2 linked regions of the Symmachiella dynata genome follow. The protein of the gene in region 2 interacts with the protein of the main gene of each other region in a pairwise test. Links are inferred from orthologs where the notes say so. Each region holds a gene or a part of one and is shown on either strand. Other genes may lie near its edges.

What was found.
Region 1: the proteins of Mal52_RS22145 (region 2) and Mal52_RS00275 interact in binary tests that used the Escherichia coli proteins (3 or more experiments, as listed by UniProt). The link is inferred for Symmachiella dynata from one-to-one orthologs.

Annotation. Positions count from the first base shown.
Region 1 is NZ_CP036276.1:78,943-85,373, reverse strand. What follows is about bases 1,367-4,245. They hold Mal52_RS00275 (citrate synthase), read right to left. Parts: upstream 3,501-4,245; coding sequence 2,232-3,500; downstream 1,367-2,231. Other genes in these bases: Mal52_RS00270 (SMI1/KNR4 family protein), read right to left, coding at 3,901-4,245; Mal52_RS00280 (CorA family divalent cation transporter), read right to left, coding at 1,367-2,121. Outside these bases: leuB (3-isopropylmalate dehydrogenase), read left to right, coding at 1-980; more of Mal52_RS00280, read right to left, coding at 1,156-1,366; more of Mal52_RS00270, read right to left, coding at 4,246-4,461; Mal52_RS00265 (alpha/beta hydrolase family protein), read right to left, coding at 4,478-5,743; peptide-methionine (S)-S-oxide reductase MsrA, read right to left, coding at 5,887-6,431.
Region 2 is NZ_CP036276.1:5,846,984-5,853,424, reverse strand. What follows is about bases 1,851-4,739. They hold Mal52_RS22145 (diacylglycerol/lipid kinase family protein), read left to right. Parts: upstream 1,851-2,777; coding sequence 2,778-3,701; downstream 3,702-4,739. Other genes in these bases: Mal52_RS22130 (PA2169 family four-helix-bundle protein), read right to left, coding at 4,723-4,739; Mal52_RS22135 (GlsB/YeaQ/YmgE family stress response membrane protein), read right to left, coding at 4,281-4,559; Mal52_RS22140 (hypothetical protein), read right to left, coding at 3,716-4,168; Mal52_RS22150 (ferritin), read right to left, coding at 1,970-2,482. Also shown: Mal52_RS22165 (inverse autotransporter beta domain-containing protein), read right to left, coding at 1-131; Mal52_RS22160 (hypothetical protein), read right to left, coding at 793-1,428; Mal52_RS22155 (YqaE/Pmp3 family membrane protein), read right to left, coding at 1,551-1,757; more of Mal52_RS22130, read right to left, coding at 4,740-5,190; Mal52_RS22125 (AI-2E family transporter), read right to left, coding at 5,416-6,441. UniProt on the Escherichia coli protein: In vitro phosphorylates phosphatidylglycerol but not diacylglycerol; the in vivo substrate is unknown.

The sequences.
Region 1 (6,431 bases), 5.8 Mb from region 2 along the record:
GGTTTGGGCACTCGTTTCAATTCACCAGTTGCCCCATGGGCGGAAACGCCATCGACAGCCACGGCACGCCGCTGCCCGACGAAACACTCGCCGCTTGCCGCAACGCCGATGCGATTCTTTTGGGGGCCGTCGGCGGTCCAAAGTGGGACGACCCCAACGCCAAAACCCGTCCCGAAGCGGGGCTGTTGTCGCTCCGCAAAGAACTCAAACTGTTCGCCAATCTGCGACCGATCAAACCATACAAACAACTCATCGATGCTTCGCCGCTGAAGCGCGAGATCATTGAAGGGACCGATATTCTCTTCCTGCGCGAATTGACCGGCGGCATTTATTTCGGCGACTCGGGAGTCAAGCCGCATGCCAGCGGCGAAGAAGCTTATAGCATGATGGTCTACAACACCGAAGAGGTCGCCCGCATCGTGCGGCTCGCCGCCAAAGCGGCCCAACTGCGCAGCGGCCGCGTGACGTCGGTCGACAAAGCCAACGTGCTGGAAGTCTCACGACTGTGGCGCCGCGTGGCGGCGCAGGTGATGGCTGACGAATTTCCCGACATCGAATACGACGTCGTGTTGGTCGATGCGATGGCCATGCACCTCATTTCGCGGCCGCGTGATTTTGATGTGGTCGTCACCGGCAATATGTTTGGCGACATTCTCACCGACGAAGGAAGTATGCTGCCCGGTTCGTTGGGCATGTTGCCATCGGCGTCGTTGGGCGAATCAGGACCGGGGTTGTACGAACCGATTCACGGCTCCGCACCGGACATCGCCGGCAAAGGCATCGCCAATCCGCTCGCCACAATTTTGGCTGCCGCGATGGCACTACACCATTCGCTGGGTTTGACGGAAGAAGCCGCCGTAATCGACGCAGCCGTCGAAGCAGTCCTAGACGCCGGCCACCGCACGGCCGACATCGCCGCTGGCGGCAATAGTCTGTCGACGGAACAAATGGGCGCTGCTGTGCTGGAGGTTTTGGGGTGATCATTGCGGATTGACTAGCATTGGCAGATCATCCTCCAACTAGGAACCATTTGTTTCCTATCCGAATTTACATCGACAAGTTGTCCGGTGGGGGGCGCACAATGCGACCGCAAGCGGTCGGTTTGGGATTTTTGAAAGTTACGCTGGAACTCTGTGTTACCTCTGTGCGCGACCGTTAATCAAACCAACCATTGCGCTTCAGATACAGTCCCATTCCGAACACGGTGGCCAGCATGATGCCGATGACAATCAGATATCCGGTCGGGATCCCCATGCCGGGCAAGTCGGTAAAATTCATGCCGTAAATGCCCGAAATGAGCGTCAATGGCAGGAAGATTGCCGAAAGCAGCGTCAACATCCGCAAGCGGTTTTCTACTTTTTGCTGAACGGTCGCGTCGTAGGTGCCCTGCAAGTCTGCGACGCGAGATTGAGCGCCCGCGATCATTTGGCCGGACATTTCTGCTAGATGCAATTGTTCGCTGAATAGTCTCGATGTCCCGGTGAATTGTAACGATTTCGACTCCACGGTTCGCAAGACGCCGGCGCAATACGTATGGTCGTCGTGCACTGTCGCATGGTGGCTGATCTTTCTCCGCATCTCGGCAATCTGCTGAGGATCGATCCGCTCAGGGTCGCGGTCGAGTTCCATCGCCAGTTCTTCGGCCTCTGAACGGACATCGAGAGCGGCATCCAAGTTTTTCTTGCCGATGGAGGTCAATAAATGATACAGCAATGCCGATGCACTTCGTTCGAACAACTGCACCTCCTCGTTTAAGTCATCGATCACGTCCTCGATGGAATGCACGACGTCGCGATGGATACTGATCACGGTTGTCGGCAAGTACAGGATGGAAACGTACGGTTTGGGGTACACGTCCCAGCCGAGATGTGTCGGCACTTCAAGATAAAATGCATCGCGCCGCGAAATAAACCGCGCCGTCCGTTCCGAGGCGAGGCAAGCTGTGAGAATGGATGCGGGTAGCTTGTAAGGCGCGAAGACTTCTTTCAGTTCGTCGGCCGTGGCATCTTCGATATCGATCCAACGATGTGTCTCATCGTCGACCCATTCAGCCGACAGTTTGGTTTTCGGTAGCGACTCCAACATCGATCGTTCATTGATGCCGAAGATTCTCAGTTTCATGTCTGTCCTTTATTGCCGGAAAATTCGCGCAGGATCGATCGCTTGGTGAAACTCCCCAGTCCAGTTTGCTGCAGACAAAAAGGCTGTCCCATGGGTTTGATCACAGACCGTTAGCGTTGGTCCATCGGCACGTAGGTGCGCTCGTTGGGTCCCGTGTAGACTTGCCGCGGCCGATTGATGCGGCTGCCGGGATCTTGCCGCAGTTCTTTCCAATGCGCAATCCAACCCGGCAAACGCCCCAGGGCAAACATCACTGTGAACATTGCCGGGGGGATTCCCATGGCGCGGTACAAAATGCCACTGTAGAAATCGACGTTGGGATACAACTTACGCTCAATGAAATATTCGTCACTGAGAGCGACCTCTTCCAGGCCCTTGGCAATATTCAGCAGCGGATCGTTGATACCCATCGTTTTGATCACATCGTCGGCCGCCTTGCGGAGGAACGTCGCGCGGGGATCAAAGTTCTTATAAACACGATGGCCAAAGCCCATCAGACGAAACTCATCGTCCTTGTCCTTGGCGAGATTGACATACTTCATATAGTCGCCGCCATCTTGCTGAATCATCTCCAACATTTCCAACACCTTTTGATTCGCCCCGCCATGTAGCGGTCCCGATAAGGCGCCGATGCCGGCGGAAATCGAGGCGAAAAAGTTGGCCTGGCTGCTGGCGACCATCCGCACCGTCGAGGTACTGCAATTCTGTTCGTGATCCGCATGCAGAATCAACAGCATGTTCAGGGCGTTGGCCAATTCCGGCGGGACATCGTAGGTCGTCGTCGGCATGGCAAACATCATGTGCAGAAAGTTGGCGCAGTAAGACAAATCATCCCGGGGATAGATAAACGGTTGGCCGATCGATTTTTTATAGGCGTAGGCGGCAATGGTTTTGGCTTTGGCGAGCAGACGAATGACATTCATGTCGTCATCTTCGTCAAGTTCCGGGTAATAGGTCGACATCGATGCGACCATGGCTGAGAGAATCGCCATCGGGTGCGCAGACGGCCGAAAACCCTCGAAGAACTTTTTCATGTCTTCGTGGATCATGCTGTGAAAGGTCAATTGTTGACGGAAATTCGACAATTGTTCTTGGTTGGGAAGCTCGCCGTAGATCAGCAGGTAGCTGATTTCGGGGAAGGTGGCGGATTCGGCAAGCTGCTCGATGGGATAGCCGCGATACCGTAAAATTCCCTCTTCGCCGTTAATGAACGTGATCGCGCTTTCACAGGAACCGGTGTTTCCATACCCGGAATCCAGCGTGATGATATCGGCTTCGGACCTGAGACTGGTGATGTCGACCGCGCGCTCCCCCTCGGATCCCGTAATCACTGGAAGCTCGTATTCCTGACCGTCCAGAACCAACTTAGCCGTCCCCATCGTCATTCCCCTTGCCTACTGGCCATCAAGGTCTATTGAGTATCCCGTGAACGTGTTTCGCTCTTTTTGAATCGCTAATCACTGCTGCTGCCGGTTGCGGGAGCAGGCTGTCATCCCGGCAGCACCCGAATTTGCTGGGCAGACCCCGACTACCCTTCGGGACCAAAGCCACACTCCAATGATACGAACCTGCCGGGAAATGATCGAGCCATAAAGGCGAATCCGCCACATTCTTCCGATGCGATTTTGCTGATTTTGCGGGAGAATTGGCAACTTCAGTCGCATTGAGCGTGATCGTAGTAAACGGGCGAGCCGATCTGCATGACGTTCTCATGAATGACGGTGCGATTACCCTGGGCGTCGTACTCATACTCATATCCGAGCCGCACGGGTTGTAGCGTCAATCTATAAGGTAAATCTGGTGCAGGAATTCATCAAACGAATACGCTACAAAACACGTCCCGTCTGAAATCACGACAGTTTCACCATCCAGCACCTCTTGACCGACGTCGTCGGTATGCCAACTAAATACTTGTCCTCGGTCATCACCGCTCAAAGAAATACAGTACGTCCCTCCGTCGCCCTGGGCAATTGGCAATAGCCGTGGCAGCATATCGTGCTGAACAACATTGTTTTCATATTCAGGCCGTAATGGATAACAGCTATTCTCGCGAATTCCAAAAAAATAAGACACGTTCAAGGTGATGTCCGGCTCATCAATGAGCAGGCATTTCCATTGCCTCGATCGCCAACAGGCATCGCCATAAAATTGCAGGAAATGCCGATAACCGTCTGGAATCGGATCAGGAAGGATAGTTTCTAATTGCAGCAAGTCGTGTTCTGTTAACGGAAGAGCACTATCGTATCTTTGACAAGTGCCGCGTTTTTTGCTTCGACGCGACGACCTCAATAGAAAACCCGCCTCTAGCCGTTTCATCGCATCGTCGTATTTGTTGCTCATGCCAATTACACCAAACCTACGGGCTCTCACCCGAAAAAGTCACGCGACTGCTGACGACGGCGCCGCGCTCATCCTGCACTGTGAAAAACCAAACCGTCGCGTTTTCCGGAGGAGCTGTGGCCACGACCTGTTGCCCTTCAATCTTCGCGGGAATCGATTTCCACTTCCGCTTGTTGATTTCCACGGTGTCGGTCGTGTAATGCAGCTCTGCCTTGGTAATCTTTTTGGGGCCTTGCCAGCGGAGCGATGCTTGGCCGTCTTTGACCATCAGCATGTCGAGCTTCGGGAGCGGATCGGCGCCGCGCAGGTGCTGATCCACAAACAGACCAATTTCCTGCGGAGCCCAACCGGGGGGATGGCCGTGCGGCATGTTCACGGTGACGCGCAATTGCTTGGGGCTGGGGACGACGTCGAAACTCTTCATGTAGCTATCCAGCGGATAGGCGAAGTCATTGGTGCCGTTGACGAACAGGATCGGCATCGAGACGGCCGGCAAGTATTTTGAAGGATCCCAGAGTTGCACCCAACGCTCGCGTTGCTTCGGTTCCATCTTTGCCATACGCGGGACCCAGGCACTGTTCTCTTGTAGAAATCCGCAGCCATAGACGGGGACAGCAGCTTTGAAGCGGTTGTCGACGCCTGACACAATGCAGGTCAGGTATCCGCCCCAACTGATTCCCGTGACAGCTGTGCGCTGGGGATCAACGCCGGAAAAGCTGCGAATCAACGAATGCGCGCGGATCGCGTTGGCAACCGCATGGTAAGGCCATTGCTCCTTGGCCGGCTTGTCGATGCTGCCGAACTTTTCTTCATCCCCTTGATTCGGTCCGCCATCATCCAGACGTGTGCGATTGCGACCATCGTGCGGATTTTTTCCTTCAACCGGCCGATGCCCGGCTAAGTCCATTGCGATCGCGGCATAACCCCGCTTGGCCCACAGTTCCGCCCATTCTTTGAACGCCGTTCCACCCCCACCGTGCAGCAACACCACAGCGGGCAGGTTTTTGTCGAGCGACGAATCGCCCGCCAGCGTGCCGGGTGTGGCGTAAGAAGCGAAGACCCGCGTCGGTTGGCCGCCGTACGGTTCACCGGCATAAAACAACGACCGCACGGGACTCTGCTCATCAACCCATTCAAAGCTAGGCGGCTGACTGAGCGCTTCCAAGTCCCACGGCATCGTCGCGGGTAATTGCGGAGACGGTTTGATGGCCGAATCCGCCATCGCGACAGTGGGAATCCATAGAAGCGAAGCGACGGCGAAAATCGTTCGGAGGTTCTGCATAACGTTGAGTCATTCCTAGTCAGCACGGTAGAAAAATCAGAGCGGGTCGAGGTTGGGAATGTCGGGACGAATCGTGCAGGGGGCATCGGCCACAGGGAACAGAATTGACCGCAGCCTGGATATCCCCCACAGGGAACCTGTTGCTAATTGGTTTTCAATTTGTCCTGAAACTCTTTCTTGAGTTTTTCGATCTTCGGTCGGATTACGAATTGGCAGTACGGCTGTTGCTCGTTGAGATCATAGTAGTTTTGATGATAATCCTCGGCCGGGAAAAACTCCTGAGCAGCCACGATTTCGGTGACGATCGGGTTTGCAAATGCCCCCGATTCATCGAGCTGTTTTTTGTACGCTTCCGCCTGTTGTTGTTGCTCTGGGCTGTGATAGAAAATTGCCGAACGATATTGCGTGCCGGTATCGTTGCCTTGACGGTTCAGCGTTGTCGGGTCGTGGGTTTGCCAAAAGACTTTTAGCAAATCGGCAAACGTGACCACGGACGGGTCGAACGTTATCTGCACCACCTCCGCATGTCCAGTTCTGCCGGTGCAGATTTGCTCGTAGGTCGGATTGGGCACCTGACCGCCCGTGTAGCCGGAGACCACCGACTGGACCCCCTTCAATTGCAGAAACACCCCTTCGGTACACCAAAAACAGCCGGCGCCGAAAGTCGCAACTTCCGTCGCAGCGGGAC
Region 2 (6,441 bases):
TAAGCCGTTCCAGTGGTTTCATTGTTAGCAAGACGTACGCTACCCGCGTCGTCTGCCGCATGGACCGGTGACCATAGCATGGCCGTGATCAACACGATTCTCAAGGGGACGTTTACTCGTCTCGTATTCATGGATCGCTCCAAAAGGCTTGCCGCGTGAACACGCATAATGTTGTCTCACCAGTCAGGATTACTCTGATTTCATCCGAATTTGTATCCGAAATCGGCGAAATGCCGCTGCAACTCAACGCCCCCTACTGCGACAAAAAAAATGCTCCCACACGGCCAATAACCCCGTGCTGCCCGCTCCGATTTGTGGCAGAGCATCCACATTTCAACCGCCCTCCACAGAGGAGATAGACTTTGACGGTTGTAATGAATGTTCGCAGTATTCTGATTGTTCGGAATATTCGAGCCGTAAGTTGAGTCGAATCCCCCAGGAAATTGGAATCCAGGTAAGAGTTACCGATTATTCACTCGTTGCCTGGGGGTTTAGGAGTACTGGCAGGACTGCGAAACTGTTCGCATTTCGAGATACGTTCGCACAGCATGCGTTCCAAGATGTTGTGCTGAAACTGCCTATCTCGTTCCTGGCCAACCTTCCTGGCCAACCCGCCTGGAAGTGGCCTGCAAACGCCGGAGCGTCGTCAGTTCCAACAGATGGACTTCTGAGACACGGCACCGACAAGCATGTCGAAGCGAGCCAAATCATTCTCGCTCATCACCTGGATGCTGGCGGATTCCCGGAGCGCAGCGCTGAGCAGATCACTTTGTACGAGGCGCCGTGCTTGCCTCACACCTGGGGTGGGGCATCCAGTTCGCGCACAGCGGTCGCGAGTGATCTGAGATGCTCATCAAGTTTGTCGGGAACACTAATGGCTGTCCGGCATTGCCATCGCAATTGCCCGGCCGCAAGTTGATAGGTGTCGGTCGGAGTCGCCAGAACCAGTTGCAAAAACGCCTGCTGCTTTTTGGGGGTGAGCCAAGCCACTCCATCTGCGGACTCAGTGATTTCGACATTCACATTCTGGTCAAACTCTTCATTACCAGTTTGGTATCGCTGCTCATTGAAGGCCAATTGCACATCCCCCACCAAGCCGCCGGCGGATTCGAGGTGCAGATTGCCTGGCGGGGGATGATGTAGGAAAACAGCCATGGAAATGACTTCCACACCCAGTGGCCCTGTATCAGAGCTTTCCGGAGAAATCGCCAATTCAAAACGGCGTCCCTCAAGCAGCCCCGTGACCTGGGGTTGCCCCTCGACAACGGTGTACTGAAATCCGTTTCGCCGGGCGAACGCTTGCCAAACATTTTCTCTGCGTCTGCGCAGCACGATCGTGACCAGAATCGCGAACACGACCAAGATCGAGACCGTCACGGCGACCGTGTTCAAATTGACGGCCGATGATAGTAGGGCAAGCTGTTCCATAGTACTCCTTCAGCCGTGATGCTCGTGCATGAAGTCAATCACGTGTCGACCATACACTCGTCGGGACTCCTTTTAAGGAGCTCAAGAATGACAAGTGTCCTTTCAAGAAATACATTCCAGGTTCATTTCCGCACAATAATCCAGACCGCATGAATGATCCCCGGGACGTATCCCAGAATCGTCAGCAGAATATTCAGCCAGAAATGCATTCCCAAGCCGACCTGTAAAAACACCCCGACCGGGGGTAACAGGATGGCCAATAAAATACGGATGACATCTGCCGTCGGTGATTTTACATCGTGGGAAACGGGCGAAACCTGGTTAGACATTTTGGACTCCTGGTAAATCGTTTTTTGTTGAAAATGATGAGAGATTCAGTGCCAGCGTTGATGACGGCGGTATAACAGTCCGTTGAAAAAAAAACATATGCGAGTCGGGTGCTACTGCTGGCTTGTCCCGCACTGTTTTTGCCCGTCACACAGTTAGCACTGGCGGACAAGCCGCCCGTGGCACCCTTTTTCAACCGGCTCATCGGCCAGCATTAAGCGGGGCTGGTGTCCAGCACCAAGTCGCGTTCCCCTAACACGCGGTCGAATTCCAGGATGGCTGCCGGATCCTGGCTGACCATTTTGACTTTGGCCAGGTTTTCACGGGCCGTTTTTTCCTCTTCAACCTGCTCCGTGATGAACCACTGCAGCTCGACAAGCGAAGCGAATGCGCGTTGGTCCAATGCCATTTGAAAGATAGCGTCGATCCGCTGTGTGTTCTCTTCCTCCTGCTTCAATGCAGCGTGAAAGATTTCGACAATCGATTCAAACTCTGCTTGGGGAGGTTCGATCTGCTTCAATTGCACGGGGGCATTCCGTTCGACCAAGAAATCATAGAGTTTCATCGCATGCGTGTACTCTTCCTGGGCCTGTGCCCGCAGCCATCTCGCACTGCCGTTGAGTTGTTGTGACGAGCACCAAGCTGACATTCCTAGATAGGAATACCACGCCGATAATTCTGATCCGACTTGTTCATTCAAGGCGTTGAACACGAGTTCTTTAGTCATGATTGACCTCAACTGACTGTCTTAGTGAAGATTCGAAGGTTCGTTTTGCATTTCTCGCAATAGTTTTCTTTTAAGAGCAGTTGCCGTGCCGATCCTGCCTATGCGATAACCCGGGAGCGTTTTTTGACGCAAAACGTTTGGAATTGAGTTGATTTCGCCATGGCTGATGGAAATATTGCATTGGCTTCCGGCTGAGATGACCTGGAAATGGTCGCCGAACAACCAACTCGATGGGAGGGCGAACAGTGTTGTCCAGCCTGACTCAATGTGCTCAAGGATTAAAGAAAGCTCACCCATGAGTGAAACGCCCATTCATCTTCTCTGGAACAGTCACGCCGGCTCTGCTGAGGCGAATCAAGATGTGCTGGCGTTGTTTCAAAGCCGCCCTGATGTGACGGTGCATCAACCTGGTTCGGATGCAGAAGCACGCAAGCTGGTGGAACAGGTCTCCCGCAACGGTGCTCAGACGGTGATTGCTGCCGGGGGGGACGGGACCGTGAACTCTGCCGTGCAGGGGTTAATGCATGCAGGTGCCACGTCGACCTTAGGGATCCTGCCGTTAGGGACCGGAAACGACTTTTGCCGGACGCTGGCCATTCCTCTCGACGTTCAGCAGGCGGCCGAACTTGTCGATGTGGCTGAGACAAGGCAGGTTGACCTCGTCCGGGCTGTGAACGACAGCGAATGCTCACACTTCAGCAACATGGCCACGGGAGGCAACACCGGTCAATTCATGGATCAATTGACCGCTGACATGAAACAATTCTGGGGCCCGCTGGTCTATCTCCGCGGTGTGGTCGACGTCCTGTCGGAGTTGATTTGCTATGACTTAACCGTGCAGTTTGACGACCACCCCCCGCAACAGATCGAGGCGCTGAATGTTTTTGTGGCCAACGGTCGCACATCGGGCACCGGTCTCACGGTTGCACCAGACGCGAGTCTTGAAGATGGCTTCATGGATGTTGTGATCGTCCGCGATTGCGAGCCGATACAAATCGCCGGTCTCGCCACCGATTATGCGTTGGGTGACTATCGGGAAAATGAGAACATTCTTTTCCAGCGCACAAAAAAAGTCCGTATTGAATCGGACCCGCCGATGGCCTTCACCGCTGACGGAAATTTGCTCACCAAGGGCACCGTAGAGTTCGAGATCTGTCCCTCTGCTCTGAAAGTGATTGTCGGTGCCGATTATGTGGCGTCGCCCAACCTGCCGACCTGAGAGCGACAGCAGTTTTACGGCTTGGTGATGGGCAATTGTGCGTCGCCAAACCATCCCGGATCGACAGCAACACCGCCAATGGCTTTCAACCCGACCGCCACTCCCCCGTAAGCGAATCCACCAAGGGCCACGCCACCGACAACTCCCAACAGACCGAACGCGCAGCCCCCTAAACTCAAAAGTCCACACGCCAGTCCGCCAATGGCCACCCCGCCTTGAGCGATGCCCCCGACAGCGATCACTCCGGTGGCTTGATCACCGATGGCGAAAATCCCTTTGGCATGCCCGCGTGCCTCGCCGCTCTCAAAATCGGGACCGATGGCGACATCGTAGAGCGGCAAACCAAGGAGTTTTTTGTGGGAGCGGGCGCGAACGGACTTCTTTGCCTTGTGCGAATTTTGTTCAACCTGAAGTTCATGTTCGAGTTTTTCGACGCGCGCTTCCAGATCTTCACGGGAATCACTCATCTTGATACCTCCTCAATGAATTGATCAAAGCTGCTGGCGATTGACGGAGTGCTGCGGACCTATCGATGACGAGCGCCTGGTCGGCCAGCCAACCGAAAGGGGAAGAGTAACTTTATTTGGACGGACGTTGTGTGATGAAACCTATGATGGCGGCAAACAGTGCCCCGCCAATAATTGACCAGAGGATTGGGAAGGTTGTGTCGCCAATGGTGATGGCGAACATCTCTGGCAATTCAGCGAGTCGCGCCAGCCATGTGCCCAAGAAGGCACCAATGAACCCAATCACGATGGAGATCAGACACCCTCCGCGAGAATAGCCACAGAGCGCCTGTGCCAGTCCGCCACAGATTCCAGCAATTAATAACAACACCAGGATTTCAAGAAATGACATCTGTTTGATCTTTTCAAAAGAGACTGTCGTTCGAAGGTAACATGGAGACGAGCAAACCGTATTCGATCTGAGTGAAGTCGGCAATCCAAACCAGTGGAATACGCACTCGACCTCATGGCATACCAACATGCTTCCCTCTCAACGTCAACGGCGACGTCGAGAATTAGGTCGCGGTAAATTTCGTGCGAAGTTCGCAAATGCGGTTGCGTGCCTGTTGAACGGCGGCGTATTGGCGTTTGAGAAGGCCAGCCGCTTTGCTACCGGCCGTTCGTGAGAGTACAGCCTCGTATTTGGCTTTGATGTAGTCTTCGCCGCGTTTCACTTCGGTCAATACCGCATTGGGCCCTTCACTAAACGTATCTTTCCAATCCATGATCGCTCGATGAATTCGTCCGGCGATACTGCCTTCGATTAGCGGTTGCTCATCATCACTGTCAATGAGTTGCTGTAGACCGACAGCCTGCCTAATTCGTTCCTGGGCGACGCCGGCAAAATGATGTTGTAATGTCGTATCCTCGATCAGATTCGCTGCCTTCGTAAACCCGTTATAGCTATCGAGATTAATCTCGATGAGTTCTTGCAAAGCGGTAATCGTTCTTTGATTGAGTCTATTTTGAGATTCGGATGTCATGGGATTTCTCCGATCAGTTGTCGTTGATATCTCCTGAAAATGTAGTAATTCCATCTATACTGCAGATAGCATGCCAAGCATTTCTAGCTGCCCAAAACAGCGATGAATTGTGATAATTTCATCGAAAACTCCTCTCAATTGGTAGATCAACTTTCGAATTGGCTGCTTAACGACCAGATACGGGGCAAAGCAGAATGCAGGGATTAATAATGATCCGGAAATACTTTAGGGTTGGTGATCAACGGGCTGTGCGGCGGCAACAGGGACGGCATTTTGCTCTACTGGGACGGACTCCTCTGTGGAACTGTGCGAGTGGGACGCTTGTTGGACATTGAAGCGTGCCTGGCGTACGGAGGTGATTAAGTCCGGCAGACTCGTTGCAACGACGTTGGCCCCGGCATTTAATAAACGTTGCTTCGATTTGCCGTACTTTTCACCATGCATCAGTGCAACGACGATTTGCAAATCGGGGTACTGCTGGCTCAACCGTTTACAAAGGTAGCGTCCCTTGCGTGCCCCCAGCGGCGGCAGCAGGATGAGGATCGCGATTTGGCACTGTTGAGTTTCAATCCGGTTGATCGCTTCACTCGCCAGCATATCGATTGATCCCACTTCGACGTGACATCCTTCAGACCGCAGCAGTTGACCGGTCATTAACGCGACCGTTTCATCAGCTTGGTCGCGCACCGGAATACAAAGTACGTGCTCCTGAGCCTCTGGTCCGCAAGCCCCGTTCTCCGGCAGTGGTTCTTGGGGCAATCGTTCGCCCAACTCCTCGACGAGTTCTCGTGCAGAGTCGTTCACCACGGTTTCTTGTTGTTCGCTGAGCAGAGCCGCATGTCGGTCTTGCTCGGCCAACTGCAGGGCGGGCATCAACACGTCGTCATAAAATTCCGTCACGCTCGCATTTTTGAGGTACTCTTCAGCCAATTCGTTCGCTTCATAGTCTTCTGCCGTCAATAATCTTTGATACATCTGTTCATACGGCTCAAGAGCTGAGCGGTCTCCTAACAATAATGGCAGGAAACCGAGTTGCGGAACATACTTGCCTAGAACCACCAAACAGACCGTCAACGGCATCGCCAGTACCAATCCCACCGGTCCCCACAGCCAGGTCCAGAAAATCGCTGCGAGGATAACACCCAACGATGAGACACCAATGCTACTGCCGTACAACCAAGGTTCCAGCACATTGTTCACCACCAGTTCCAAGCTGACGAACAGTCCGATGGTCATCAAGGGAAGCGACCA